Regions from separate parts of the Paenibacillus sp. V4I9 genome, predicted to be linked through region 2. Evidence: predicted binding sites of a transcription regulator. Region 2 holds the regulator's gene; the other holds the start of a gene.
The links. The regulator Rex, encoded in region 2, represses fermentation and respiration genes when NADH is low (regulators of the CRP and FNR family bind a similar motif). The targets are predictions, from matches to a motif close to TTGTGAAATATTTCACAA.
Positions count from the first base shown of each region.

Region 1: QFZ81_RS34465 (AtpZ/AtpI family protein) is a predicted target of Rex. The motif match lies at 1,182-1,199, and genes of this name have one in related genera.

Region 1 is NZ_JAUSZE010000001.1:7,473,129-7,476,873, reverse strand. Features, by position in the region: gene atpB (F0F1 ATP synthase subunit A) at 1-428, opposite strand, end outside; gene QFZ81_RS34470 (ATP synthase subunit I) at 466-849, opposite strand; gene QFZ81_RS34465 (AtpZ/AtpI family protein) at 846-1,067, opposite strand; gene wecB (non-hydrolyzing UDP-N-acetylglucosamine 2-epimerase) at 1,291-2,427, opposite strand; gene upp (uracil phosphoribosyltransferase) at 2,524-3,153, opposite strand; gene QFZ81_RS34450 (ABC transporter substrate-binding protein) at 3,347-3,745, opposite strand, start outside.
Region 2 is NZ_JAUSZE010000001.1:4,405,510-4,426,450, reverse strand. Features, by position in the region: gene QFZ81_RS20770 (DUF2487 family protein) at 1-359, shown strand, start outside; gene QFZ81_RS20765 (QcrA and Rieske domain-containing protein) at 643-1,188, shown strand; gene qcrB (menaquinol-cytochrome c reductase cytochrome b subunit) at 1,206-1,877, shown strand; gene QFZ81_RS20755 (menaquinol-cytochrome c reductase cytochrome b/c subunit) at 1,898-2,785, shown strand; gene QFZ81_RS20750 (DUF1405 domain-containing protein) at 2,854-3,513, shown strand; gene QFZ81_RS20745 (sporulation protein YpjB) at 3,580-4,458, shown strand; gene QFZ81_RS20740 (YitT family protein) at 4,512-5,384, opposite strand; gene QFZ81_RS20735 (nucleotide pyrophosphohydrolase) at 5,496-5,834, shown strand; gene QFZ81_RS20730 (tetratricopeptide repeat protein) at 5,899-6,402, shown strand; gene dapB (4-hydroxy-tetrahydrodipicolinate reductase) at 6,436-7,239, shown strand; gene QFZ81_RS20720 (methylglyoxal synthase) at 7,266-7,685, shown strand; gene bshB1 (bacillithiol biosynthesis deacetylase BshB1) at 7,687-8,379, shown strand; gene bshA (N-acetyl-alpha-D-glucosaminyl L-malate synthase BshA) at 8,398-9,570, shown strand; gene QFZ81_RS20705 (CCA tRNA nucleotidyltransferase) at 9,597-10,916, shown strand; gene QFZ81_RS20700 (biotin--[acetyl-CoA-carboxylase] ligase) at 11,144-12,112, shown strand; gene panB (3-methyl-2-oxobutanoate hydroxymethyltransferase) at 12,356-13,213, shown strand; gene panC (pantoate--beta-alanine ligase) at 13,237-14,100, shown strand; gene panD (aspartate 1-decarboxylase) at 14,106-14,489, shown strand; gene QFZ81_RS20680 (tetratricopeptide repeat protein) at 14,570-15,163, shown strand; gene dinG (ATP-dependent DNA helicase DinG) at 15,254-18,109, shown strand; gene QFZ81_RS20670 (redox-sensing transcriptional repressor Rex) at 18,112-18,732, shown strand; gene QFZ81_RS20665 (inorganic phosphate transporter) at 18,774-19,775, opposite strand; gene QFZ81_RS20660 (DUF47 domain-containing protein) at 19,840-20,466, opposite strand; gene QFZ81_RS20655 (amidohydrolase) at 20,712-20,941, shown strand, end outside.

The sequences.
Region 1 (3,745 bases), 3.1 Mb from region 2:
TGCTTCGTATTACGAGTTACCCCTAGATAATGACTGAGCAAGATGACGATAACCGTAAGCGCTCCTGTTACAGCGATATCTGCTGTCGGTGATTTCCACCATGATACATGATCTTCAGTCACGATCGAGAACGGAAGGCCAAGCATGTTGCCGATAAAGATGTACATAATGAGCGTAAGACCAAGCGCGATAAAGCCTTTGCCATGCTTCGAACCAATCGTGCTTCCAATAATGCCTTCTACAAACTCAATGGTCCATTCCATAAAGTTTTGCAATTTCGAAGGATTCGTTACCGATGCTCGGCTGGCCCCTGCGATTGCAAGGATAAGCACGATAATGGTGGTAATTCCGATCATCATGAGTGCAGATGCGTCGAAGTGAATACCTAACCACTCAAATTCTGGTGCGTGATGTTCCATGTTTTCCATTTTCACCCCTTTCATCCATTGAAGTTACATCGTGGAATTACTTCTTAGACTTTCGAATAGAAAGAATACCCAGTACGAGTGTTGCCAATTGAGCAAAAAAGTATCCAACGATCGTTGTAGATAACGCAACATGTTCGGGATACCTTACGGCAACCAAACCTACGAACCCAGCGATTGCTGCCCTAGTAAGAAAACCTAGGGTTACCTTCCGCCCGGTCTGCTCTATCGCAGCTGCTGCCAGCTTGTTAATCTTCCAGGCTAAAAACCTTGCGCTGATCATACTCGCAATCGAACCAAGCATAATACCGGCAATGTAAATCCTGTAGTCGACAAGAAGCGCCCATGCAGCCAAACAAAAGGATAAGAAGAAAAGAAATACATTTTGAACCGTTTTCAGAGTGGCTGAAAAGTCATCCATCATAGCCCTCCGTACTGCTTTATCATGAAGTAAATGCTAATGATTCCGGTTACAAGCCCGAGCAAAAATCCGCCTAACAACCAAAGCTGTCCCCCTAGTGTGTGACTCAACCAATCGCCGAGAAAATATCCGGCTCCTAAACAAACAACGAGGTCAATACCAATTGCACTAGTTAACGCTACTGCCCGCCACGGATTATCATTGGGATTTGGCCGTTTCATCGCATCCTCCTGAGAGTTTTCCACATAGGAAAACCCGCTTCGTAGACATAGTGCTACGAATCCTCATTCATTGTATCGAAGCCATGCAAGGTTTGTCAATTGACGGAACTTCATTTGTGACTTCTTACAAAACCACTCAGAGCCTTGCGGCTCTAGGGTTTGCGAGTTTCCAAACCAAACAGTCGAACTGTACGCTGTAGCGTTTGTCATGATTTTGTCACGGTTAGAATGCTTCCGGACGCTCAGAGGTCTTGCCGAAGTGATAAAGTATCGCTTGCACGATGCGTTCAGACGATTTTCCATCCCCATAAGGGTTGGCGGCTTGACTCATTTTGTTGTATAAATCTGGATCGGTTAGAAGCGCGCGAGCACGCTCATAGACCACTTCCTCATCCGTTCCAACGAGTTCAAGCGTACCTGCCTGGATACCCTCAGGACGTTCTGTCGTATCCCGCAGAACTAGAACCGGCACACCAAAAGACGGCGCTTCTTCTTGAAGACCACCAGAGTCTGTCAGGATCATATGGGCGTGCGGATAGAAGTTGTGGAACTCGAATACGTCAAATGGGTCTACCAGCTTGATGCGTGGGTGATTGCCCAGGATCTCATGTGCGGGTTCCTTGACTGCAGGACTTGGATGTACGGGATAAACGATCGCAATGTCTTCGAATTCATCTGCAATACGTTTCACTGCACGGAAGATTTGACGATGAGGCTCACCTTGCGCTTCACGGCGATGCGCCGTCATCAAGATCAGCTTGCGGCCCGCTGCCCATTCCAGAACAGGATGATCAAATTTCTCCTGTACCGTGTATTTAAACACATCCGTAACCGTATTCCCCGTCACATAAATCTGGGATTCAGATTTATTTTCTTTCCGCAGATTATCAGCCGATTGCCCAGTTGGCGCAAAGTGCAAATCCGCTAGCACACCCGTTAATTGACGGTTCATTTCCTCCGGGTAAGGGGACATTTTGTTCCACGTACGAAGACCTGCCTCTACATGTCCCACTTGAATTTGCTGCATGAATGCCGCATAGCTTGCAAGGAATGTCGTCAATGTATCGCCGTGAACGAGAATCAGGTCAGGCTTAGCTTCTTGGAAGACAGGCTCCAAACCTTGCAATACACGCATCGTAATCTCATTTAACGTTTGGCGGTCTTTCATGACGTTCAAGTCGAAATCCGGTTTAATTTTGAAAATATCGAGTACCTGATCCAGCATTTGTCGATGCTGAGCTGTCACACAGACAAGGGACTCAATATGTTCAGGATGCTTCTCCAGCTCCAAAATAAGCGGAGCCATCTTAATCGCTTCGGGTCTTGTTCCGAAGATCGTAATGACTTTTAAACGTTTCATCGGTTTCTTCTCCCCTTAGAGCTTTCCGTAGGAAAGCTATTCTTCGTAAGCATTAACTTTAGAGCTTTCCATAGGAAAGCTTACTTCGTAAGCCAATTACTTAGTGCCGAACAGACGATCCCCTGCGTCACCAAGTCCCGGTACGATATAGCCATGATCGTTCAGGTAGTCATCAACGGCAGCTACGTAAATATCAACATCTGGATGCTCTTGTTGAACTGCTTTGATCCCTTCTGGTGCTGCAATTAAGCACATCAGCTTCATTTGCGTACAGCCTCTGCGTTTCAGCACTTCAATCGCCATATTCGCGGATCCGCCTGTGGCCAGCATCGGGTCAATAACAATTAACTCCCGCTCCAGGACATCTGTCGGCAGCTTCACATAATACTCGACAGGTTGAAGCGTGTCAGGATCACGGTAGAGTCCAACATGTCCAACTTTAGCAGCAGGAATCAGCTTAAGTATCCCATCTACCATACCCAGACCTGCACGCAGGATCGGAATGAGTCCCAGCATTCTGCCAGAAATAATACGGCAATCTGCTGTAGTCACAGGCGTTTTCACCTGAATATGCTCAAGCGGAATATCTCTCGTAATCTCATAGGCCATTAAAGTCGCAACCTCGTCTACGAGATCTCGAAAATCCTTCGTTTTCGTATTCTCATCCCGAATATAAGTTAACTTATGTTGAATTAACGGATGATCACAAATAAATAACTTCCCCATAATTTCCTCCTAAAGAGCTGAGTTTTATATGTATTTCACAAAAAATATCGTCATGGTACGACAAACCTCGTCCATTATATCATATGTTATCCAACTTATCCTCTGAAAAACCAAAGCTTCCGTGAATATCCATTTTACAAGAAAAAACCACTAGGACTATTCACCCGAGCGGCTTTGGAATAACATGATCAGCTCAATCTACGATTTCGGGGCAGAACCAGATGCTCTTGAAATCGAACCAACCAAGCGTATTGAAAGAAATACCTTGAAGGTGTGGACTATAAACTAATTGTTGGGTTGTATGTAGAAGAAATAAGACCGAGTGGTTATGCGATAATAATCCTTGCATGGAGCGGATTCGTTGTAAACGTACCTGACTGTCAGGCTCAGCTTCGATGGAGGCAATGGTTTCATCGAACGTTCTGCGCTGTTCATCGGTCGCGTAAACGCGCAGCGCCAAGTTGCCTATCTTATACATCTCAATCAGACAACGGGCCTCATCGTCATCTGCGACAACCCCGCCGACAATGATATCTGCGCATTGCATCCTATGCACTTTGGACATTTCCTCAAAAGAATATTCTTGTAGAGC
Region 2 (20,941 bases):
TGACGGGGTTGACTGGATTTGAAGATCCTGCACAAGTGACACTCGCGTTAGAACAGCTTCGAGATGCTCTGGAAACGGTTGAAATTCCTTACAAGGGCAGAGTAGTAACCTATCCAGCGCTTCACTACATAACGGGTACGGTTATGAGAGAACAATTGAATGCCATCTCACTTCATTTAAAAAGAACGGGGTTCCGTTATGTAATCGGTCTTACCATACATAAAGAGGCAGCACTTTGGAAAGCAGAGCAAACGGATTTGCTGATTATTGTCGATATGGAGCAGTGGACGAGCCAATCGGATCTAATCAAATCAAGTATTTCCAAACAAGTACAAGAACTATGGCAGCAGAACGATTAACATTAAACGGATAAGCGTATTAATGGAAAAAAAGTTGTGCAGGATAAGGGGAGAAATTAATTTCTATAGCTGCCAAAAAGTTGTGACAATTTCGTTAAAATTTGTCCAGTGGCTCGGATTTCAACCGCCAAAAAGGAGTTATGGATTCTTGACGACCTAGTAGACGTAGGCTATTATTAGTAATGTCCTAGTTATGTAGTGTAATGTCGAACGACACGTGATAGAGGTAACTGATGTCCGAGAGGGTTCGGACTTCGGCCAATGTAGGAGGGTAGACCTGAGAATGAGTGATCATAACAATCACAAAGAAGAACAGCATGGGAAGAAACCCGGGACCAAACGCGAAATGTCTCGTCGACAATTTCTTTCTTACACCCTTGGTGGCGCTGGTGGATTCATGGGAGCCGGTATTCTTATACCGATGATACGGTTTGCTGTTGATCCTGTCCTTCAAAAGAAGAGTGCTTCGGATTGGGTTAAAGTTGTCGAAGAAAGTAAAATTACAAATGTTCCACAAGCGTTTACGTTCCAAATCCATCAGGTTGACGGCTGGTACGAAAGCGATGCTGAACTGGTTGCATGGATTTCCAAAGACAGCGGCGGCAAGCTCTTTGCATTGAATCCAACTTGTAAGCATCTTGGATGTACAGTCAACTGGAACGATAATCCTGCTTACAAAGATCAGTATTTCTGTCCTTGTCACGGTGCTCACTATACGCAAGATGGTAAGAACCTTGCTGTAGCACCAAAGCCTTTGGATGAGTATACGACCAAAGTAGAGAATGGTTTCGTTTATGTGGGTCAACTACATGCTAACACAAGAGTATAAGGAGGCGTCAGCATCAGATGTTTAAAAACGTATACAACTGGATTGACGAACGTCTTGATATTACGCCAATGTGGAGGGATGTAGCAGACCACGAGGTTCCAGAGCACGTAAACCCTGCTCATCATTTTTCCGCTTTCGTATATTGCTTCGGCGGATTGACGTTTTTCATCACGGTTATTCAAATTTTGTCAGGGATGTTTTTAACCATGTACTACACTCCTGATATTATCAACGCGTATGCCAGCGTTGACTATTTACAACATAAAGTGGCTTTCGGTGTTATTGTCAGAGGTATGCACCACTGGGGAGCCAGCTTAGTAATCGTCATGATGTTCTTACATACCCTGCGCGTGTTCTTCACAGGCTCTTATAAAGCACCCCGTGAAATGAACTGGGTTGTAGGCATGTTGATTTTCTTCGTTATGTTAGGTCTTGGTTTTACCGGGTACCTGCTACCATGGGACAACAAAGCGTATTTCGCTACACAAGTAGGTATGAAGATCGCAGCAGCGGTACCGTTCGCGGGACCTTATATTGAAACATTGCTGCAAGGTGGAAGCATTGTTGGCGCTCAAACATTGACTCGTTTCTTTGCCATCCACGTATTCTTCCTGCCGGGCGTTCTGCTAGCTTTGCTTGCTGGACATTTCTTCATGATTCGCAAACAAGGTATTTCCGGACCGCTATAATTGAAGGAGGGGCAAATAGCGTGGCGCATGGTCATAAGTCTGACGAAAAAATCGTTTATGTGGGAGATTCCCGCGTAATAAAGAAATCACAAGAGCAACGTCTGATTCCTAAAGATTATTCTGCATATCCGGGGAAATCAGAAGCGTTCATACCAAACTTCTTGTTGAAAGAATGGATGGTTGGTGTAGTCGTATTGGTCGGTATGCTAGTACTGGTCATGTCGGATCCAGCTCCGCTAGGATATCCTGCGGATCCTAAGAACACAGCTTTCATTCCGATGCCGGATTGGTACTTCTTATTCATGTATCAATTGTTGAAATATCCATATACATCTGGTGATTATGTTGTTCTTGGAGCAGTTGTTGTACCTGGTTTACTGTTCGGTGGCTTGCTTCTTGCTCCGTTCTTGGATACAGGTAAAGAGCGTCGTTTCTACAGAAGACCAATCGCTTCAAGTTTGATGATTTTATCTCTTATTGCTTGTACGTATTTGACGTATACATCTTGGTCTCATTACCAAGTAGAATTGAAAGAGAAAAACATCGTTCCAGAGCACATTAAGCGTGAGGAAGAGATGCACGCGAACAAAGGTGCTGCTGGTGGCGGCGGTGCGAAGGAAACGAAGAAATCTGCAGCTATCGTTGCAGCGGATGATCCTGGTGCAGAGATCTACAAGAAAGCAACTTGCTTATCTTGTCACGGTGCTGGACTTAAAGGAATGCCGGCTTCTGGTGTACCTCCCTTACTTGGTGTTGGTGATAAGCATCCTCAAGAAGAGATTCTTGGCATTATCAAAAACGGTAAAGGCAATATGGGTAAACAATATCAAGCTAACATTGATAAAGGCTTAAGCGATGCTGATATTAATAAACTTGCTGAATGGTTATCCAAACAAAAAGTTCAATAAACAAGGAAACCTGATCGCGAGAGCGGTCAGGTTTTTTTAGATAAGTTCACACAAGAGGAGGAGCTTACTTGCAGCAAGGGTTGTCCGTTTCCTATTTTTGGAGCAAGGATTTTCTGCTCAGTAAAAAGATGTTGTGGGCGTTTTTCATTTCAAACCTTTTAGGAACTGTTTATGGCTATGAGTGGTACTGGGCACAAATGGTCGATACGATTGCTAATTACCCTGTTTGGTACGTATATTTTGTCCCAGACAGCCCAACAGCCAGCTTGTTTTTCACTCTATCAATCGGCTTCCTGCTTATGGACCGTTCTTTGGATCAGCAACCTAATAAGCTCTATCGTGCCATTCGCGGGTTTGTTGAAGCATTCGCATTGATTACTTCATTTAAATATGGAATCTGGGCAGTTGCCATGATTTGGACAGGTGCTTGGCAAGGAGTTCCCGTCGGCTGGGATGGTTGGATGCTGACAGGTTCCCATTTGGCTATGGCTGTGGAAGCGCTGCTATTTGTTCGATGGTATAGATACAGGCTAACGGCTATTATTATTGTCGCTATGTGGACATTTTGGAACGATTTCATGGATTATGAAAGAGGGATTTTTCCGCGATTACCTCGGGAACTTGATGACAATCTACTTGCGATTGAATGGTTCACAGTAGCCTTAAGTATATCTGGTATTTTGATAGCAGTTGTATGCCTGCTTATCCGTAAGAAAAGAAGTACATAACCGCATAGCAGCTGGTCTAAATTGGGACAAACCTCCATATGATGATGGTGAAGGAGGGGATGTCCCATGTTTAATTATTCCGGTATGAAATGGTTAACGACCACACTTCTGCTGGTAGCCGTTATAAGTATAAGCTCAGCTTGCGGAGTTAGCACGAGTACAAACGGACAAGCCGCTAAGCCAATAGATCCTGAACAAGTAGAGCGGATAGCCTTTTTGAACCAAATTGCCGATGATATGTACAAACAAACCATGGATGGTCAAGTAACAGAAGCGAGAAATAAACTGATGCAAATGTCTGATCAGATTCCTAAGATTCATTTCGAGGGGATTACATCTGTTGAGGGGTTAAATGCTTTAACGGAGACGATTACACAAGCGAAAAGAGTTTATAATGCCGCTGCCTATTCACCGGAAGAAGGGCAGGTCGCTGTCGCCAAAATTCGTCTAGCCACGGATGCGCTAACACATAAGAACCAGCCTATGTGGCTGCAATATTATAAAGTACTGCAAAATGATACAAATAACCTGAACGAGGACGTTAAAGCGAATAAACAAAAGGAGGCGTTGGCGAATTTCGGTAAGCTCTCGCAGCATATTGCCATTATTCATCCTTCCTTGCTGATTAGCCGAGATGCTGCTTCCGTCGAAAAGCTTGATTCGCTGCTCGCTTTTATCCGAACGAATTTGAATAGTCAGCCTATGTCGACTCAACAATTGGAATCAGGGCTTGACCATCTAAATCACGTTTTGGATGATTTGTTTCTGAGGAACAAGGATGCGATCGCTTTCGTGCCAATTACAGACCCTAGACAGCCAATCATCTGGTCGTTAGGCATTGGTCTCATTATTGTCAGTGTGCTATCCTTCGTGGGATGGAGAATGTACCAATCAGGACGGCATATTGTTCCGATTAAGCATACGAGAGAAAGTGAAAATAGGTGAAACATAAAAGTGGGTCGAGCAAGCTTATACAGCTGCTGGGCCCACTTTTTTTGTTACTTTTGTTTAAATCCTTCACCAATAACATCATGCACATCACCAATAATGATGAATGCGCTAGGATCCATTGAATGAATGAGTTCACGAAGCCTTCTGGTTTCGTGACGATAGACCACACAATAAACAACTTCCTTATTGTTGCCGGAGTAGGCACCTCTAGCTGGGAATAAAGTCACTCCTCTATCTAGTTCCGACGTAATGGCTTGTGCTAACTGACTTGCTTGATCGCTAATAATTGTAAATGCTTTGGCCGCGTAAGCACCTTCGGAAATATAATCAATGAGACGAGAGCTTACGAAGACGGCAACAAGTGAATATAAGACCTTCTCTTTTGGTAAATAAATTAACGAAGAGCCAATGACGATGACGTCAATAATGAGGATGACTTGGCCAACACTCCAACCTCTCTTCTTATTGCCGATATGAGCCAAGATATCAGAGCCACCTGTAGTACCTCCGAAACGGAAGACAAGTCCCAGTCCAGCCCCGAGAGTAATACCTGCATATAGAGTCGCTAGAAAGTAATCCTGAGTGGTGTGAAAAGGGATAAGCCATTCTTTTCGAATGAGCAGCTCCATGATCCATAGAAAGAAAGACAACGAGACGACGCCGAAGATGGTGTATAGCATCTGTCCTCTTCCAAAATTTTTCCATCCGATATAAAACAAAGGAATATTAATTAATAGCGTAGATAGGGAAGGCGGCACGTTTAGTACATATTTGAGCAGCAATGAAACACCTGTAACCCCGCCTTCCATTAACTCATTGGAAATAACAAAATAGTGCAAACCAAACGCATAAATAGCCGTGCCGATCATAATTGCAACAACATTCGTAAATCGATCAGCAAATCGTTCCTTAAATCTCATTCCTGTTCCTCCAAATACTTGATGATATCGCCAAAAAAATTTGTCAACTTTTCTTCTATAGTTTAACATAGTAATGATAGCTCGGTGAAGATGATGGAAAGAAGGGTGAACATGTCCGAACGTACTCTTAAAGATATACAACAAGAGGTTGACACTTATATTTCCCAGTTTAAGGAAGGATATTTCAGTCCTTTAGCTATGCTGGCCAGAATGTCAGAGGAAGTTGGTGAATTAGCCCGAGAGGTGAATCACACATACGGTGAAAAGCCCAAAAAAAGCACGGAAGCAGATAATTCGATTGAGCTCGAACTCGGTGATATTCTTTTCATAACCATCTGTTTCGCGAACTCTTTGGGCATTGATTTGACGGAAGCACACGATAAAATCATGCATAAATTCAACACGCGGGACGCGGGTCGATGGACCAAAATTAACACCGAAACTACATAAGCTTCATAAACTATACCATCCCCAATAACGGGAGACTCGATTTCGGGTGGAGGAGGATGGGCAGATGAATGGAGAAACTCAAATACAGAAAGCGTACGAATCCATACTTGGTCATGATTTTGAAAAAGCCATTGAATGGTTTGAAAAAGCGATAGCTGAAGAACCAAACAATGCTGCCTATCACTACAAGCTATCGATTACTTTCGCAAGAAGTAACAAATTGTTTAAAGCCATTGAGCATGCTTCTAGGGCACTAGAGTTGGTTAAAGATAATGAAGTTTATCGTTATCATCTGCAAGTGCTGCATGCAAGAGAATTAGTTGAAAAAGCACAAAAACAGCTAAGTGCCCAGTCTGAGCATGAGGAACGTGCGATTTTCTTACTAAAAGAAGCGATTACTCTTGATCCTCTGGCTATTGAAGCGTATCTTATTCTAGGAGAAGCTTTTGCTTTTCGAAAAGATTATGGGAGAGCCTATCAAACCGTTATGGAAGCGGTTCGTTTGGAGCCTCATCATGAAATTGCGAAACAGCATGCGGCGCTCTATCAACAAAAGATGAAATTATAGGCTTGAAACATACAAAAAGGAGATATTCTTGACATGGATCGTAAAATTCGAGTAGCCGTTATTGGTGCAAGTGGAAGAATGGGGCGAGAGGTCGTGAAGACCGTACTCACAGAGTCCGATATGGAATTGGTGGCGGGGGTTAACCGCTCCTCTGGCCCAATTGATTTGGGAAGGATGGTAGGATTTGAAGAATGTGGAGTTACAATGAGCAATGATTTGGAACAGGCTCTAACAGAATCCAGGCCAGACGTTTTAGTAGATTTTACTGGACCGCAAACAGCGGTTTCACATACAAACTTGGCTATACGCCTAGGAATTCGCCCTGTCATGGGAACAACAGGATTTACGCAGCAAGCTATTGCTGAATTGGACAAGCAGTGCCAAGAAAGCGGAATAGGCGGAATAATCGCTCCGAATTTCTCAATAGGGGCTATACTGATGATGAAATTTGCTGCTCAAGCGTCTAAATACTTCCCTAATCTAGAAATCATTGAGTACCATGGTGATCAAAAGTTGGACGCGCCTTCAGGAACCGCAGTGAAAACCGCGGAACTTATCTCCGAAGTTAGAGGAGAGCTGCGTCAAGGCAATCCGAAAGAAGAAGAAACAATTGAAGGTTCACGCGGTGGGTATTACAATGGATTTAGAATACATAGCGTTCGACTGCCTGGCGTCTTTGCTCAGCAGGAAGTTATTATGGCGGAACAAGGCCAAGCGCTCAAAATTAGACATGACTCTTATGATCGTGCAGCCTATATGCCGGGCGTTGCCATCGCTGTGCGTAAAGTGATGACATATAGCGGAATGATTTATGGATTCGAGCATTTTATAGATTAAAGAGCCCTAGGGGAGTGGAAGACAAGATGTTAAAGATAGCGTTAATTGCCCATGATCGTAAGAAAGATGAAATGGTGAACTTCGTTACAGCGTATGAACATGTATTCGAGGGTCATAAGTTATATGGAACAGGTACGACAGCACAGCGGATTATGGATGGCACGAAATTAGACGTACATCGATTTATGTCAGGTCCTCTTGGGGGAGACCAGCAAATTGGCGCATTGGTAGCAGAAAATGAGATGGATTTTATTATTTTCCTTCGAGATCCATTAATGGCTCAACCACATGAACCGGACATTATTGCTCTTCTGCGACTATGTGATGTTCAGGGGATTCCTTGCGCTACGAATGTAGCAACAGCAGAACTACTCGTCAGAGCGCTTGATCGCGGTGATTTCGGTTGGAGAGAGTTAGTACATAAATACAAGCCAGGTATTGAATAAGATGAGCGAATCTCTCGATATTCTTATATTTGGCGCACATGCAGATGATGCTGAAATTGGAATGGGGGCCACCATTGCCAAACATACCAAGTGTGGGCTTAAGGTTGGTCTTTGTGATTTGACCTATGCCGAAATGTCCTCTAATGGCACAGTAGAAACAAGGATCGAGGAGGCTGAACTGGCTGCGAGTATTCTAGGCGTGACGGTTCGTACGAATCTGGGATTACCGGATCGAGGATTATTTGTCACACAGGCAAATATTGAGCGTATTACGCAAGAAATTCGTAAATTTAAGCCGAGAATCGTCTTTGCACCCTACTGGCAGGATCGGCATCCAGACCATGTTGCCTGTTCGGGGTTGGTCCAGGAAGCTGTTTTTAACGCTAAGCTTCGCAAGTATTTGCCGGATTCTGATCCTGTGAACGTGGAACAGATGTACTTTTATTTTATAAATGACGTTTACGAAGCTGATCTTATGGTGGATGTAACCGATTGTTACGATGAAAAAATTGCAGCACTGAGCGCTTATCGCTCTCAATTTATAACGGGTCAAGGTACCGTAGCCACTCCCTTAAATCAAGGCTATATCGAACGAGTTGAAGCTCGAGATCGCGTATTAGGTCAAAAGCGCTTGTTAACTTATGCAGAAGGTTTCGTTTCTAAGCTGCCCTTGGTGGTAGATCAATTCGTTTGATCGGAAAAGAGGTGCATGATGAAAGATAAACTTAAGATTGGAATTACCTGTTATCCGACTTTAGGCGGTTCAGGTGTTGTTGCTACTGAACTTGGCAAGCTGCTTGCCGAAAAAGGACACGAGGTTCATTTTATTACACACAGTATGCCTTTTCGTTTGGGTAAATTTCATAAAAATATTTTTTATCATGAAGTGGAAGTCAGTCAATATTATGTCTTTCGGTATCCGCCTTATGACCTTTCTCTCGCCAGTAAATTAGCACAGGTCGCCAAGATGGAAGAGTTAGATTTATTACATGTTCATTATGCCATTCCTCATGCTGTATGTGCACTTCTGGCGAAACAGATGGTTGGTAGTAAGCTCAAGGTTGTTACGACACTCCATGGAACGGATATAACCGTTCTGGGACAGGATCAATCGATTTCCGACTTAATTCGCTATGCGATTAATGAAAGCGATGCGGTTACAGCGGTTTCGAAAGATTTAATTAAAGAAACAAGAGAATTATTGGACATCGACCGTGACATAGATTTGACTTATAATTTCGTCGATAAACGGGTGTATTACCCGCGTGATATTACGAAGCTTAGAGGCGAGTTTGCCCGGCCGGAAGAGAAAATTCTTATTCATATTTCTAATTTCAGACCTGTTAAACGTGTGCAGGATGTTATTGATATTTTTGCAAAAGTCAGCAAGCAGATTCCGTCGCGGCTTTTGTTCGTGGGAGAAGGTCCTGATTTATCCAAAATGATTTCTAAGGTAAAGGAACTTGGCCTTACAGATAAGGTGACGTTCTGTGGTAAACAGGATGATGTCGCACAGGTGATTTCCCTTGCCGACGTAATGCTGCTTCCTTCGGAAAAAGAAAGTTTCGGTCTAGTTGCCCTAGAAGCGATGGCATGCGGAGTGCCAACGATTGGCTCCAATGCCGGCGGGATTCCCGAACTTATTACGCACGGTGAAACCGGCTATTTAGCAGATGTTGGAGATACTGATAAAATGGCCGAATATGTCGTAAACTTGCTTAGTAATCAAGTATTGTACGAACAAGTGGCGCAGAATTGCTTGACTCGTGCTCGGCATACATTTTGTAATGATATAACTACGGTTCAATATGAGGAAATTTATTATCGCGTGCTGGGAAGAGAGCTTCCAGAATCTCATCGCATTACAGCTTCGTCCTGTCAATAAAAGGATGTTAGCAGGTTAGGAGTAACATGTCGGATGTTGTTAAAATAAAAGTGATAGATCGTGGAGCTTCCATAGTTCTCTCTAAGCTTACAGAAGCAGGATATGAGGCGTTTCTTGTAGGTGGTTGTGTTCGTGATGCTGTGCTTGGCAGACCGATCAAGGACATCGACATTGCGACGTCAGCATTGCCGGGGCAGGTGATATCCTGCTTCCCGCGGACGGCGCCGACAGGGCTGCAGCACGGCACCGTAACCGTCATCCTGTCACAAGGGACCTATGAGGTAACGACGTTCCGGAAGGAAACGGAGTATGAGGGATTCCGCCGCCCAACATCTGTCGAATACATTTCGGATTTGACGGAGGATTTGAAGCGGCGCGATTTTACGATGAACGCTATGGCTATGGACGCGGCGGGTATTGTGTTGGATCCTTTTGCCGGGCAGAAGGATCTTGCAGATGGGGTGCTCCGCTGCGTAGGGGCTGCGGAGGAGCGTTTCGGCGAAGATGCGCTGCGCATGCTTCGCTGTGTCCGTTTTGCCTCGACCTATGGACTGGAGGTCGAATCGAGTACGTGGCAAGCGCTGCTTGCGCAAGCTCCGCTGCTGCGCCACATCGCTATGGAGCGCGTGCGCAGCGAGCTGCAGCGCATGGTCGAAGGGCCAGCCCCCGCACGGGCTGTGCGGTTACTGCTGGCGAGCCGCCTCACGGCGCACCTCAAAAAGCAGCTGCCGCTGCCTTTTGAGCGCTGGCTCGCGTGGGATGATGCGCTGGATGCTATCAGCGCGCTGGAAGGGCAGCATGACCGCTGGGCTATGCTGCTGATGCTTCTGGAGATGCCGGCGGACACGGTCCGCACGGCGCTCCAGGAGCTGACCTTCTCCCGCGCTGATTGCGAAGCGGTCGTGGCGGTGCTGGCCCTGCGCGAGGCTGTGGCCGCGCAGCTTACGAGCGGCGCTTCGCAGAACGCCGCGTTAGTGCAGGACCCGGCTCCGCTGGAGCGGGTCTGGAAGCTTGGCGCGGTGCGCCGCGGCGAAGCCGCAGCCCGCGCTCTGCTGCGGCTGCTGCAGGTGCTGCCGCAATGCCCTGAGCAGCGCGGCGAGCTCGCGCGCTTCTTGCAAACCGCCGCGCCGGAGCTGCTGCGCCGCGGGGACGCTTGGCTGAAGGAGGTTCCCTGCTTCAGCCTGAAGGAACTCGCCATATCCGGCACGGATTTGGCGGAGGAACTTGGACGGCAGCCGGGCCCATGGATGGGCATACTGCTGCAGCAGCTGCTTGAACGAACCGCGCTCGGTGAAATTCGGAACGAGCGAGAATCACTTTTACAAGCCGCGCGTGCTGCGAAGTAGCAGCGCAGCGCGGTTTTTTTTATAATGAATCCATATTCACGGTTGAATGATGTTGTAGAAACTACAACATTCCTGAAACACTATAGCCCATCTACCTTCACGAGCTGCTGAACGACTCTAAAATTGCTTTTTGGAGTTAGCACGAACTAATACAACTACAACAATTGCAGCAAAACAATATGAATCGGTCTCAAAATAAATTCCCGATAGATCGTGAGTGAAATCGTATGAACAAACGAATATTAGAGCTGTTCCAAGAGTCCCCGGAAGCATACGTTTCCGGGGAGGAAATCAGCCGAAGACTTAACGTTAGCCGCACCGCGATCTGGAAGCATATCGAAGAGCTTCGAGCGGCAGGCTATGAATTTGAAGCAGCGCCTCGCAAAGGGTATCGATTGCTGAGCAAACCTAATTCATGGCAAGTGAACGAACTATTGAGCGGATTGAAAACCAAAGTGCTTGGTCAAAAGATTCATGTTTACGGGGAAGTTGAATCAACGCAGACAATTGCACACGCTCTCGTTGCCTCGGGAGCTCCTGAGGGCACGATTGTGCTGGCAGAGGCACAGACAGCAGGGAGAGGCAGAATGGGGCGTACGTGGCATTCTCCGGCTGGTAAAGGGATCTGGATGAGTCTCGTGTTAACGCCGCGTATTCCTGTTTTTTTCATGCCCCAATTAACGCTACTTAGTGCGGTAGCGCTATGTCGCTCTATCCAGAAAGTTTGCCAGGTAGACATCGGCATCAAGTGGCCTAATGATCTTCTAATTAAAGGCAAGAAGGTAAGCGGCATTTTGTTAGAAAGCAGTGGCGAAGATGAACGGCTCAAGTATGTGATTGCAGGGATTGGTATCAGTGTGAATTTGAAGACGGAGGATTACCCCGAGGAACTGCGGAATATTGCGACTTCACTAGCGATTGAATCGGGCGCTGACATCCCAAGAGAAAGTTTGGTACAAGCTTTTCTTTTAGAATTTGAAGATCTCTATGCACTTTATATGGAGAAAGGCTTCGCCCCAATCCGTTTGCTATGGGAAGCTCTCAGTGTAACTTTGAAGCGTCCAATCCGCACGCATACACCTGCAGGAGTCATTGAAGGAGTCGCTGACTCGTTGGATGATTCAGGTGCATTAACAGTAATAACGCAAGCCGGAGAGAAAATAAAGATCTATTCCGGAGATATTGAACTGAAGTAAAGGTATCAAATGGAAGCAACATTTGGTATAATAGCAAGACAAGGCGGTATCCTTAAAGGAACTGCACTTGCAGATTGACGATGGTAGTTTGTTACAATGGAATAGGACTTGAAACAAGATGTTGGATTCTGCTCTGAGCCTTATGGGACCGAGACAGAGGGATCATTGGATTCTTTCTGCATGCGATCCTTTTAGCTCTTAGCTAAAAGGTTTTTTATTTTATATGAGGAAGCTGGGATATCAATGGAACAACGTAAGCCGCTTACGACAGCTAAGATGAGAAAAATGAAGCAAGATGGAGTTCCCATTACCATGGTAACTGCTTATGATTATCCCTCAGCCCGCTTGGCGGAAGAGGCTGGCATTGATGTCATCCTTGTAGGTGATTCTCTGGGGAATGTAGTACTGGGCTACGATTCAACCCTGCCTGTCACACTGGATGATATGGTTTACCAGACGCGAGCGGCGGTGCGTGGAGCATCAAATACGTTTATTGTAGCGGATATGCCTTTCTTGACTTACCATGGAAGCTTGGACACGACATTTCGAGGTGTTGCTCGATTAATGCAAGAGGGTGGAGCAAAAGCGGTTAAGCTGGAAGGCGGAGCTGAGATTGCGGCAACCGTCAAAGCGATCACGGAGGCTGGTGTGCCGGTCGTCGGACATCTGGGTTTAACTCCGCAATCTGTTCATCAACTTGGTGGATTCCGCGTACAAGGACGAAGTTCCGAACAAGCAGAGAAATTGCTCAGTGATGCTAAAGCACTTGAGGAAGCGGGAGCTTTCGCGGTGGTCTTAGAACTGGTAACTGATGAGCTGGCCGAATGGATAACGAAGCAGCTATCGATTCCTACGATTGGAATTGGTTCTGGGGTTCATTGCGATGGCCAGGTGCTTGTTTATCACGATCTTCTCCAGTATGGTTCTGACAGTGCTGCCAGAAAGTTCGTAAAAGCGTACGCGAATATAGGGGAAACTATTCGTGCAGGTATTGGGGAGTATGTGAAAGAAGTGAAAGCAAGGGCATTCCCTGCGCCAGAGCATACGTTTCATATGGACAACGATGTTGTTGAATACTTATATGGCGTTAAGGAGAAGTGAGAGGCATGGAAGCGATCCAGACAATGGAAGTGATTCATTCAATTGCTGATTTGCGTTCTCGCATAAGAGACTATCGACGCAAGAACGACCAATCTGTTGGGTTTGTACCCACAATGGGCTATTTACACGAAGGTCATGCTAGTTTGCTACGCAAAGCACGTGCTCAAAGTGGACTTGTCGTGCTAAGTATATTTGTTAATCCGCTCCAGTTCGGTCCAGGTGAGGATTTCGAGCGATACCCGCGCAATACGGAGCGGGACTTGCAATTAGCCGAAACCGCGGGCGTTGATCTGGTGTTCATGCCATCTGTAAGCGAAATGTATCCGTCACCGACGCGCACTACGGTCAGTGTGACAGGTCTTACCTCCCGACTTTGCGGAGCGTCGCGCCCTGGACACTTTGATGGGGTCGCAACTGTTGTTAGCAAGTTGTTTCATATTGTGCAGCCCGATCAAGCCTTTTTTGGTTTAAAGGATGCCCAGCAGGTTGCTGTCATTGAGCAAATGGTGCAAGATCTCAATCTCGGCATCGAGATTGTTCCTTGTCCTATATTGCGTGAAGCAGACGGGCTGGCAATGAGCTCGCGTAACGTATATCTTTCTGAGGAAGAGCGTAAGAAAGCTTTAGTTTTGTCACAATCCTTAAAGAAAGCTAAGGCATTTGTGGAATCACATGCAACTTTCACCCCGCAGGAGCTTGAAAGCTTGGTCAGCCAACATATTGCGAATACACCTTTAGCCATCATTGACTATGTAGAGGTACTAGCTTATCCGACATTAGAACCTTTTGAAAATAGCCATTTTACCCCTTCTATTATCATTGCTTTAGCCGTGAAATTCGGCAAAACGCGTTTGATCGATAATTTAATTTTACAAGTAAGGAAGTGACCTTCATGTTTCGAACGATGATGAAAGCTAAAATCCACCGGGCAACCGTAACAGAAGCGAATTTGAATTATATCGGAAGTATTACGATTGATGAAGATTTGATCGATTTAGTTGGTATGCTGCCGAATGAGAAAGTGCAAATTGTGAACAACAACAATGGTGCACGTCTCGAAACTTATATTATTCCGGGGCCGCGCGGCACAGGTGTGATTTGTTTAAATGGGGCTGCAGCTAGGCTAGTTCAGACGGGTGATACGGTTATTATTATTTCTTATGCGATGATGACCGATGAAGAAGCGAAGAAGCATCAACCAACGATTGCCATTATGGGTGAAAATAATAAAGTTGCGCAGCTTCTCAAAGAAGAAGAGCATTCCACCATCCTTTAAGAGGGATCACTTCCATGCATGAAATCGGCTCTGTTTACAAAGAATGAGGATAAGCTTTCGAAGCAAAGGTGGGATGCCAAATGTTTAAGCATTTATTTTCCACAATGAACGAGGTTTTGGAAGAAATCCAAAAAGAATATCCGAATAGTGACGTGGAAAAAAAAGCTGAGCTCGACGAACAATTGCAGGTGTTGAAGACGATGAGCGATGAGTTCATCGAGGCGTGGCTGCTTTTTGAGGAGAAGTTGGGAAAGTTTTATGGGGCCGTACCAATGAGCACCCAAACCCTACATGATGAGCTGATGGAACTAGATGTGTCCGGGAAGCAGACGGATGAATTCATGCGGGGCCAGGGATTTTACAAACTTTATATGTACGATCAAGCGATCAAAGAATTCGAAATGCTGATTCAAAGGCAGCCGGATTTCTTGCTAGCTCGAGTGTATTTAGCGATGGGTCATTTGCGCAAAGGGGAGTTTGGAGAAGCGTATCAACACTTCAAGTTCCTTCTGCCCTTGACCGACAATACCAAGATGAAGGCCATTTCCTACAACGCAATGGGCTGCATACAAGTGCAAAATCAGAATATGGAAAAAGCCTTTGAATATTTTCAAAAAGCGTATCACACTGATCCTTCTTGCATGGAGCCGCTGATCAATTTGGACGAATCCTAAAACGGAAGCGGCTAACTGGGTATTCCCTTTTCCTAATAAGATTTGGTATGCTAGGAGAAGTGCAGGACGAAAGGATTGAAGATACACGTCATGAAATTTGCAGTTTTGGATTTTGAAACGACAGGAAGTCAGCCTGCGGATGAAATTATTCAGGTTGGACTCGTCATTATAGATCAATTTCAAATTACTCACAGGTATACTTCTCTGGTCAAACCAGGGATAAGTATACCTTCTTCGATTACAACACTTACAGGGATTACGGAAGATATGGTTGCGGATGCTCCCCCGCTTGACCAAGTCATGGCGGATATGTTTCCGCTCTTGTTTGATTGTGTTCTTGTGGCGCACCATGCGGCTTTTGATTTATCCTTTCTACAAAAAGGACTAACGAATACAGGATACCCGCCTTTCACAGGACGTGTGCTGGATACGATGGATTTGCTGCGCATCCTATTTCCATCTATTTCGAGTCTTCAGCTCAGCATGGTGGCCGGATTGTTCGGTATCGATCATGAAAGGCCACACCAAGCGGATAGTGATGCGGAAGTAACGGCAGCCATATGGATTATTTGTATGGAACGATTGCTGGGTCTGCCGCTTCTTACGATTCAACGCTTGCAGCATATTTTCGAAAACGGCAACAGTGATTTAGGTTGGTTCCTCGATGAAATATGCATCTACAAAGAGTCTATCACCAGTGTGGATATGGATACGAATCGATATTTCCGTCAATTTACGATCAATGTCACCGATTGGGGCGATGAGGATGATACGCGCAAAGACTCCGATGCGGATGGTTTAGGTTCTTCTTTTACAGAGTTCCATCAAGGTTTAAAAACAGCCTTACGGGATAAATTCGAGATCTTTGAAGACCGTGAATCCCAAGAGCAGATGATTCGTGAAGTTGAAAAGTCACTCGAGCATGATCAGCATCTGATGATTGAAGCAGGGACAGGAACAGGGAAGTCGCTAGGGTATTTGATACCATCCATTTATTATGGCATCAAGTATGAGAAGAAAGTGATCGTCTCTACGCACACGATTAATCTACAAGAACAGCTCCGTGAGCGGGACATTCCACTCTTAAAGGAGATTTTCCCTATCCCTTTCAAAGCTGCTGTGCTCAAAGGCAGAAGTCATTACTTATGCTTGCGTAAATTCGAGACAAAGCTAACATCACGTGATTACGAGAATGGCAAGGAAGATCCGATAACGGCAGCGCAGATGGTTGTATGGCTTAGTGAAACGGAGCATGGTGATGAAGAGGAGCTGCATTTTGGAAATAAGGGTGCGCAGTTCTGGTATTCAGTTGCAAGCGACACAGATTCTTGTTTGAATCGCATGTGCCCTTGGTATAAGAAATGCTTCTATCACCGCGCTCGGAATGATGCCAATACGGCCGATGTGATCATCACGAACCATTCCCTCCTCTTCACGGATATGAAGGCTGAAAACCGCCTTCTACCGTCTTACAAGCACCTTGTCATTGATGAGGCTCATCACTTCGAAGAAGTGGCAAGTAAGCATCTTGGTATTGAGCTGCATTCTTCAGCATTTTATCATTCGTTGATTTGGCTATATAAAGATAATCGCAGTGGCCAATTACCAATGCTGCGGTTTCGATTGCAGAAATCGGATGAGCAGCAGGAACGCACGGCCTCTTGGAGTCAAACCATTGACGGGCTCTATCCCAAAATCGTGCAAATCAAAGAGGATTGGGATCGGCTCAGCGAAGCGCTCTATGAACTGTTATCCTCAAGGAGCGATCCTTCGCAATCGGAAAACTCACAGTTCGTGCTGCGGATGAAGCCCGAAACACTTCCGCCCGAATGGCGAGAGCTTCTGATTATGGAAGACAATATTTATTTGAATGCGAATGATTTACTCCGCACACTTGATAAATTGTTAAATGAAGTGAAGGATATGCAGGAAGTTTTCGGGGTCCAAGGATTAGTCACCGATTTGAATGGCACGGTAAAGGAACTGTACAATCATCGGGATGCCCTGCACTTTTTTATGAAAATGGCCGATGAGGGTTATGTATATTGGATGGAAGCGGGCACCTATGCCAAATCGAAATCGCTGCAGCTTGTATCAGTACCTACCGATGTAAGTGGGCTGTTGCAGCAGCATTTCTTTGAGACCAAAGACAGTATTATCCTGACCTCCGCGACTTTATCTGTTAATAAATCTTTTCAATATTCAGCGGATCAATTAGGGTTAGTTATCCCTGAGGACGAAGAATCGGGCAAGCTGAAAACCGTTCAATTGCCATCTCCATTTAATTACAGAGAGCAAGCTCTCGTCGTAATTCCTCGGGACTTCCCGACGATCAAAGGTGCCGGTGATCCTGTTTTTATCAACGCACTTATTGGGTCACTTAGTGATGTTGCGAGAATTACCAAAGGACGTATGTTGATTTTGTGTACTTCGAATCGCATGCTTAAGCAAATTTATGCCGGCATGAAGGATCTCTTGAAGCCACATGGGATTACCGTGCTCGGGCAGGGGGTTGACAGCGGTAATCGGAGTAAACTGACCCGGATGTTCCAAGATAACAAAATGTGCGTCCTACTGGGCACCAGCTCGTTCTGGGAGGGTGTCGATATTCCAGGAGATGCCCTTAGCTGTCTAGCTATTATCAGATTGCCGTTTCAACCGCCCAATCATCCACTTGTTGAAGCTAAGTGTGAAAATATTAAGAAACGCAACGAGAATCCATTTATGAAATTTTCTGTGCCGCAGGCTGTCATTCGATTTAAGCAGGGCTTTGGCCGACTTGTCAGACGTGCATCCGATAAAGGCATCGTAATCATCTATGATACTCGTGTCATTGATACGTATTATGGCAAGCACTTCCTTTATTCATTGCCTGGTCCGAAGATTGAGCATATGACGACCGAGCAAATGTTACCTAGGATTGAAGAGTGGATGGGGGAGGCGTAGAGTTGAAAACACAAAAAATATCGGAAGCTGTCGTCCGGAGGCTGCCCATTTATTTACGCTTTCTGAATGAACTTGCAATGAAAAATGTTTCGACGGTATCTTCGCAGGATTTGGGTCAAAAGCTCGATCTGAATCCGGCACAGATTCGCAAGGATTTGGCTTATTTCGGGGAATTCGGTAAAAAGGGAATCGGCTACGACATTGCTTACTTAATTGAGAAGATCAGACAGATCCTGAAGTTGGATCGCCATATTCAAGTTGCTCTTGTTGGAGCAGGTAACTTAGGTCGCGCTTTATGCAATTATAATACTTATTTACGGAATGATATGAAAATTGTCGCAGTATTTGATGCATTGCCAAGTAAGGCAGGGGAATCGATCAACAATCTAATCGTTCAACCGATGCATGAGATGAAGAATGTTTTATCTGAATTAGGCGTTCGCATCGGCATCATTACGGTTCCTGCGAACGAAGCTCAAAATGTAGCCAATCAATTCATTGAATGCGGAATCGAAGCGATATTGAATTTTGCTCCAGTCATTATTAGGGTTCCTCCCGAAGTGCGCGTGCATCATGCAGATTTTACAACAGAATTGCAAAGTTTAGCTTATTATTTGGATTAGAAAAAGGCACGACCCAAAGCTTGGGTCGTGCCTTTTTATTTTTAGAAAATGAATCTGAATAGAACAAAATAGATCGAGAATGCAAGCACGATGCTGATTGGGATTGTAATAATCCAAGTGATCAACATGCGGCCAACCGTGCCCCATTGAACCTCATGGAAGCGCATGACACTGCCTGTTCCGATAATCGCGGAGGAAATAACATGGGTCGTTGACAATGGTTTACCCAAATGAGTAGAGAATTGAATAACGAGTGATGACGTTAAGTCCGAGGCAAAGCCATTGATCGGCTCGATTTTAACAATCTTACCGGAAACGGTTTTAATAATTCGCCATCCACCGATGGATGTTCCAAGTCCCATGGCCAGAGCGGCAGCAATTTTCACCCATACGGGTACTTCCAGGTCTGTTTGAACACCGGCTGCGACTAAACCAAATACGATAATTCCCATTGCTTTTTGTGCATCGTTTCCACCATGGGAGTATGAAAGTAATCCCGCGGATAAAATTTGCAAGGTACGGAATATGCGATTTAGTTTCGATCTTGAAGTGTTCCCAGACCATATAACGATGTACTTGATCAAGATCATAATTAGGTAACCTAGGGCGAAAGCAATAATGGGCGATAAAACCAAAATGATAATAATTTGAGTAAAACCATTCCAATTCACCGCAGAGACCCCAGCTCCAGCAATAACAGCTCCAGCAAGAGAACCAAGGAGTGTATGCGAAGAAGATGAAGGAATCGCCAGATACCAGGTCAACAAGTTCCAAATGATGGCCGCAAGTAAGGCAGCGATGACGATTTCAACGCCGTTTTCAATTTTGGCTGGGTTAGCAATGCTGCCTCCAACGGTTTTGGCAACCTTAGAGGAAACCATGGCTCCGACAAAGTTGAGAGTGGCGGCCATGGCGATGGCTACACGTGGACTTAATGCACGTGTGGAAATGGAAGTTGCAATCGCATTAGCCGTGTCGTGAAATCCATTAATGAAATCAAAAAGTAAAGCAAGCACAACGATAACGATTAAATAAGTTAACATGATTTCCTCCTAAGAGTTTTCCATTTGGAAAACTTTCTTCGTAGACATAGGACACGAATGTGCCTTATGAATAGCGAAGTACAACGCTATCAAGGATATTGGCTACATCTTCACAAGCATCCGTTGTTTCTTCCAAACGCTCATAAATTTCTTTTAGTTTAAAATCTTCGTACACATCTTTACGTGTGATGAAAATTTGGCGAATCCCTTCGCGCATCAAACGGTCTCCGTCATTCTCAAGGGAATTAATAGCAACCGTATGCTCGGGGATTTGCATGTATTTTTTCTTCGCCAGAAGCTTGAATGCATCCAGCATATGTTGGCAAGAGTCTACAATGACAGCCGAAAACTCTTTCATATAAGAATCTGTATGGGATACAGCAAGATAGTCGAAACGAGCAATTGTAGCTTCAATACCGTCTGTTACATCATCCACTTTGGAGGCTAGAACCATAATGTCTTCACGATCAATCGGTGTAATAAATACTTTGTTTAAACCTTTAAAAATTTCGTGAGTAATGGAATCGCCTGCATGCTCTAAATCGTTAATCGCTTTTACATACTCAATAGGCGGTTTATCACCCATCATGGCTGTGCGAAATAGTTGAGCAGTTTGCAATGCGTTTTCTGCAGCACGGATGAGAAGTTGCAAGAAATCGACTTCGTTCTTTTTCGTGAATAACGTTGTCATATAATCCTCCTATATTTTACTATATGTACTAGTTTTTGATCGAATATATAAGATAAACAGACCAAATGGTAGAAAAAACTCACAAAGTTAAAAGTATCATAACAATTGCATCGAAAGCAACGAAAATTCCGTGACATTTAACAATTTCTTAACATCACTTGGCTTCCTTGATTTTACAAGCCCGAAGATGTAAAGTTTAAAAAGCAATGTCTTTAATAGAATGAGCATAGAGAGGGATTTTTAGTATGAAAAAAACATTAATTACGAACGGTATTTTTATTTCAAATAATGAAGCAAAATCGTCTATAAAGGGCTGTATGGTTATTGAGGGCAGCCAGATTACATACATCGGTGAGGAAATACCTGAACCCCGAGAAAATTATGACGAAGTGATTGACGGCACGAACAAGCTTTATATGCCGGGTCTTGTGAATACGCATGGTCACGCAGCGATGTCGCTTTTACGTGGATACGG